DNA from 2 places in the Exiguobacterium sp. s59 genome. Region 2 is predicted to be linked to the other one. Evidence: predicted binding sites of a transcription regulator. Region 2 holds the regulator's gene; the other holds the start of a gene.

Region 1 (3,199 bases), 120 kb from region 2:
TGTTGACATCCCAGCCTAGAATGATCGTCGAGATGATGGCGTTATATACGACCTCGATAAAGAGTCCGGTGAAGAAAATCCCATACCATTGTTTATGTACAAAATAGAACGAAATCGTGTAATATAAGACGCTCACGCCGTTCGAGATGAACAGTGAGGTCACATCCAATTGCCAAAATAATAGACAAAACAAGAGATGAACAAACCAGGCGATGACATTTCCGAAAAAAGTGATGCGCTCATTATATAACGTCCCACGACGGGCATCATACGTTGTTCCCATCTCACACCTCCTCTCATTCAGTATAGCGAAAAAGGGATCGTTTTTATATAAAAGTCATCAAAACCATTCAAAAAAACGCTTATAAAACGTATTTATCGTTGCGTGAAATAGATATTTCACGCAATGTTTATGAGTTGCGCGATTGCTCTAGAGTCGATTGGTTTATCGGTCAATAAGTTTTATCACGAAATAAACGGTAGACAATAATTTGTTATGTAAACCATATTGATTTGTCTTGAAATTGTAATGTTGAACCATTATACCTTATGATGAAAATAGGACTTGAAACGGCAACTAAGGTAACGTTACACTGTAAACGTAAACCAAAGGGGGATTTTGGATGGATGATCAGCGTTTGAAGCAACTTTTGTCTGAAGCGAAGACCATCGCGGTCGTCGGTGTATCCGACAACCCGAACAAGACGGCCAACCAGATTGCAGAGTATTTGCTACGCGTCGGGTATACCGTCATCCCTGTCAACCCGATGCTCGAGGAGTGGAACGGTCGCAAGGCATATCCGTCCGTCGAGAGCATCCCGGGTAGAATCGATATCGTCGACGTGTTCCGTCGCAGCGAATTTTTAGCAGGTGTCGCAGAAGATGCGGTACGACATGGGGATGTCGGGCTCGTCTTCAATCAGCTCGGTCTCTCAAGTCCTGAGGCGGAGCAAATCGTACGTGACGCCGGACTCGATTACATCGAGAACCGCTGCTTGTACGTGGAGCATGCTCGTCTACTCGGATAAGACCTACCTCCTTGGTAGGTCTCCTTTTTTTCAGCAATGGCTGACAAGGGAGGCTTGCCAGAATGGATGAACAGCTATACAATAGGAAAGAAAAACGAACGTGTGTTCGAAATTGAGGTGACTGCTATGTCAACAGATCTATTTAATTACAATGAAGACGCCATCCAGGTGCTCGAAGGACTCACGGCCGTACGAAAACGACCGGGGATGTACATCGGGTCAACCGACCATCGCGGACTTCACCATCTCGTCTATGAGATTGTCGACAATGCGATCGATGAGGCGCTCGCCGGGTTCGGTGGTCAAATCGATGTGACGATTCACAAAAATGATGCGATCACGGTTCGTGACCACGGACGCGGAATGCCGACAGGGATGCACGCCTCAGGAAAACCGACACCTGAAGTCATCTTCACCGTCCTCCACGCAGGTGGGAAGTTCGGACAAGGCGGATACAAGACGTCGGGTGGTCTCCACGGCGTCGGTGCCTCGGTCGTCAACGCGCTCTCGAGCAAGGTCGTCGTGACGATCCATCGCGACGGAAAAGTGTTCGAGCAGACATTCGCGGACGGCGGTGTGCCACAGACGACACTCCTCGAGACGGGCAAGACGCGTCAGACCGGGACGAGTGTCTATTTCAAACCGGATGCAAGCATCTTCTCGACGACAACATATAACTATGACACGCTCGCCGAACGATTACGTGAATCGGCATTCCTCTTAAAAGGATTGACGATCACCCTCACGGATGAGCGCACAGATAAACAAGAGACGTTCCATTATGAAGAAGGAATCGCCGAGTTCGTTCAATATTTGAACGATGACAAGGCAACGCTCCATCCGATCGTCTATTTCGAAGGCACAGAGAACGAGATTGAGATCGAACTCGCGTTCCAGTTCACGGACGCCTATTCCGAGAACGTCCTCTCTTTCGTCAACAACGTCCGGACGCGCGACGGCGGGACGCATGAGGTCGGTGCCAAGACGGCAATGACCCGCATCATGAACGAATATGCGCGCAAGAACGGATTGCTTAAAGAGAAGGATAAGAACCTAGACGGTGGCGACGTCCGTGAGGGACTCACGCTCATCGTGTCGGTCCGGATCCCAGAGGAATTCCTTCAGTTCGAAGGACAGACGAAGTCGAAACTCGGCTCACCAGAGGCGCGTGCGAGTGCCGATAGCGTCATGGCGAAACAGTTGACGATCTTCTTAGAAGAGAACCCACAGATGGCCACGATGCTCATCAAAAAAGCGATTCGCGCGGCTCAGGCACGCGAGGCGGCACGAAAAGCACGTGAAGAGGCGCGGAACGGCAAGAAAAAGAAACGTTCAAGCATCTTGAACGGGAAATTGACGCCAGCGACATCGAAGAATGCAGCGAAGAACGAACTGTTCCTCGTCGAGGGTGACTCGGCCGGCGGTTCAGCCAAACAAGGACGTGATCGGACGTTCCAAGCAATCCTTCCATTACGCGGGAAGGTCATCAACTCGGAGAAATCAAAGCTCCAGGACATCATGAAAAACGAAGAAATCAACACGATCATCCATGCAATCGGCGCGGGGGTCGGCCACGATTTCGACTTGGACGACTGTAACTTCGACAAGGTCATCATCATGACGGATGCCGACACGGACGGTGCGCATATCCAAGTGCTCCTGCTCACATTCTTCTTCCGTTATATGCGTCCGCTCGTCGAGGCAGGCCGCGTGTTCGTCGCCTTGCCACCGCTCTACCGTATCTCAAAAGGAAAAGGGAAGTCCGAACAGTTCGACTACGCCTGGGACGAAGAGGCACTCGAGAAGTTGGTCAAGGTGTATAAGAAAGGCTATATCCTCCAGCGTTACAAAGGTCTCGGTGAGATGAACGCGGATCAGTTATGGGAGACGACGATGAACCCGGATACGCGTACGCTCATCCGTGTCACGGTTGATGATGCGGCTGTCGCGGACAAACGTGTCTCGGTCTTGATGGGCGACAACGTCACGCATCGTCGTGAGTGGATCGAAGAGAACGTCGCCTTCGGACTCCAGGAAGATGATTCGATCATCGCCAATGAACATGTGACTAAAGCGATTGAGGAAGTGATGTAACGATGTCGACGATTCAACACATTTTAAACTTATCTCTCGAACAGGTCGTTGGTGACCGGTTCGGGCGCTATTCGAAA
Region 2 (3,199 bases):
AAATTTTAGCGTTGTGAATTTTCCGCTGATATTCTTCAACGACACTGACAATCTCCAACACCATCTTCTCGGCATCGGAAACGACGTAGTCCGATGTCGATTGCATCGTCAACAACCGAACGTCGTGTTTCATTAATGTGTGCAAGATGGCAATCTTGGCATTTCCTCGCCCCAAGCGACTGTCGTCCGTGACAAGCACGGCGTCCAAATCAGACGTCGACACGTGGTCAAGTAAATCAAGCAAGCCCTTTCGATTCACCTCGTACCCACTTTCTTGTTCCGTGATGATATCTATGACTTCTGCCCCTAGTTGCGAAGCCAGTTGCTGTAATTCATCGACTTGCCGACTGAGTGATGTCTCTTGGGTGGACTTGTTCGTCGATACCCGACAATAGATGACGACTCGCATCGCATCACTCCCTTTCATCGCATTCATTCCTTACGATACACAGTTCGAGAACGGTACGCAATGATGAACGATCACTCAGCGGCATACCATTTTGTTTTACGTTCGTTATGCTCTTCTCGCTCCGCCATGATCTGTGCTTCGAGTGATTCTGCCTGGACATACGCGACCTCTTCTTCAATCGTGCGTTCCGATGTGACGACTGGTTCAACCGCTGCCGGTTCCCCCCGCATCTCTCCTGCCAAATAAAAAGCGAACATCCCGACCAAGAGCATTCCGACTAAAATGATTCCGTTGAGTGTATCTTTCATAATTGCATTGCCTCCTGTATAAGAATATATGTTCGTTAGAACGTTTGTTCGTTTATCTGTTCTCATCATAAAACAAGAACCCGTGTTCGGTCAACAGAAAATAACGAACGAATGTTTGTACGCTCATGTGTTCTTGTGTTACACTAGACACATAAAGAATAGGATGCGTTTGCAGGTTATTCGATTACATCGAGGTGAACATAATGAAAAAAATGTCAGCGCGACAACAACAGATTCTTGATTTCATCAAAGATGAAGTTCGAGCAAAGGGATATCCACCTTCTGTTCGTGAAATTGGAGAAGCCGTCGGCCTTGCTTCTAGTTCGACCGTACACGGTCACCTAGATCGTCTAGAAAAACGCGGGTTGATTCGTCGGGACAAGACGAAGCCTCGCGCGATTGAGATTTTGACTGAAGATATGCCGGCAATGGAAGAACAAGAGTCCGTCATGTACGTACCGGTTATCGGGAAAGTTACCGCCGGGACACCGATTACCGCCATCGAGAACGTGGAAGAACACTTCCCGCTCCCGGCACATATCGTTGGTTCAGATAATGTATACATGTTGTCGGTTTCTGGGGATTCGATGATTAACGCTGGGATTTTGGACGGAGACCGCGTGCTCGTCCGCCAGCAGAGCACGGCCGACAATGGAGAGATTGTCGTCGCTATGACCGATGAGGGTGAGGCGACGGTGAAACGAATCTATAAAGAAGCTTCAAAAGTTCGTCTCCAACCGGAAAATGATGAGTTAGAAGCGATGTATTTTGACAATGTTTCGATTTTAGGGAAGGTTATCGGTGTATACCGGACGATTCACTAATGGCTAGTGGCAAGACACATACTCGAACGAATCTCGTGGCAACCGGAGCACTTGCGGTTGCCACGCCTTTTCTTGAAATCGATGTTCCGTTCGCATTGATCATCGGTGCGATTATCGGCACACTCTGGCTCTCCCCGGATCTCGATCTAAAATCAGATGCCTATTATCGATGGGGTCCACTTAAATTGATATGGCTACCTTATGTGAAGCTCATGCCGCACCGCTCGCTCTTCTCGCATTTACCTGGTTTGAGTGATGTGATTCGGATTGCGTACATCGGCTTTCCGCTCATCCTGCTATTACCTTTTACGGCATATGAGGCGGAGATTCGGTCATGGGTGGACGTTCACGGCATGCCGTTCTTTCTAGGACTCGTATTCGCGACGACATTGCATACGGCACTCGACTATACATCGACATTTATAAAAAAAGCATTTTGACCGACGAAAGGACCACCTTCCGACTGATCACGGAAGGTGGTCCTTTATATATATCTGCTTCATCTGAAGCACAACAAAAAGAGCAATGAACGATCCTTCTGAAGAAGGACATCCATTGCTCTTTTGCATACTTCTATTATTAGTAGAGCGTCATGTACTGATCGCGCTCCCACTCCGTTACTTGCATACGGAACATATCCCACTCGATTTCTTTCAATTCGAGGAAATGTTCGCCGATGTGCTCACCGAGTGATTCCATCACGACTTTATCCGCACGAAGGACTTCGAGTGCATCAAAGAGTGTTGCTGGGAGATCGTCGATTCCGTTCGCTACACGCTCTGGCTTGTCCATCACGTAGATGTTGCTGTCGATTGGTTTTGGTGCGTTCAAATCTTTTTCGATTCCGTCAAGACCTGAAGCCAAGAGGGCAGCAAGTGCAAGGTACGGGTTAGCCGCTGGGTCAACCGAACGTACTTCGATACGAGTCGAGAGACCACGTGCTGCTGGAACACGTACGAGCGGTGAACGGTTACGTGCGCTCCATGCAACGTAGCAAGGTGCTTCGTAGCCTGGTACGAGACGCTTGTAAGAGTTCACAGTCGGGTTACATACTGCCGTGAACGCACGAGCGTGCTCCAAAATACCAGCTGTGAATGCGCGAGCTGTGTCTGAAAGTTCCATGTCGCCATTTGGATCGTAGAAGACGTTCGTGTCGCCTTTGAAGAGTGACATGTTCGCGTGCATTCCTGAACCGTTTACACCAAAGAGTGGCTTCGGCATGAATGTCGCGTGAAGACCATACTTCGCAGCAATCGTCTTAACGACGAGCTTGAACGTTTGGATGTTATCTGCCGTTGTGACAGCATCCGCGTATTTGAAGTCGATTTCATGTTGCCCTGGTGCAACTTCGTGGTGTGATGCTTCGATTTCAAAGCCCATGTTTTCAAGTTCGATGACGATTTCTTTACGGCAGTTCTCACCGAGGTCAACTGGTGCCAAGTCGAAGTATCCACCTTGGTCATTGAGCTCAAGTGTCGGACGGCCTGATGCGTCTTTCTTGAACAAGAAGAACTCTGGCTCTGGTCCAACGTTGAACGCTGAGAAGCCAAGTTTTTGCATTTTCTCAAGGTTACGCTTGAGTGTACCGCGTGGGTCACCGCTGAACGGTGTACCGTCTGGGTTATAAATATCACAAATTAAGCGAGCGACTTTTCCGC

What was found. The regulator LexA, encoded in region 2, represses DNA repair genes until DNA is damaged. The targets are predictions, from matches to a motif close to CGAACATATGTTCG.
Region 1: the regulator LexA is predicted to act here: its motif matches at 1,124-1,137, upstream of parE (DNA topoisomerase IV subunit B).

The regions. Positions count from the first base shown of each region.
Region 1 is NZ_JACSKG010000004.1:150,945-154,143, reverse strand. It holds gene KNO91_RS08935 (GGDEF domain-containing protein) at 1-283, opposite strand, end outside; gene KNO91_RS08930 (CoA-binding protein) at 624-1,028, shown strand; gene parE (DNA topoisomerase IV subunit B) at 1,155-3,122, shown strand; gene parC (DNA topoisomerase IV subunit A) at 3,125-3,199, shown strand, end outside.
Region 2 is NZ_JACSKG010000004.1:272,975-276,173, forward strand. It holds gene KNO91_RS09550 (YneB family resolvase-like protein) at 1-409, opposite strand, end outside; gene KNO91_RS09555 (hypothetical protein) at 481-717, opposite strand; gene lexA (transcriptional repressor LexA) at 921-1,541, shown strand; gene KNO91_RS09565 (metal-binding protein) at 1,541-1,981, shown strand; gene glnA (type I glutamate--ammonia ligase) at 2,121-3,199, opposite strand, start outside.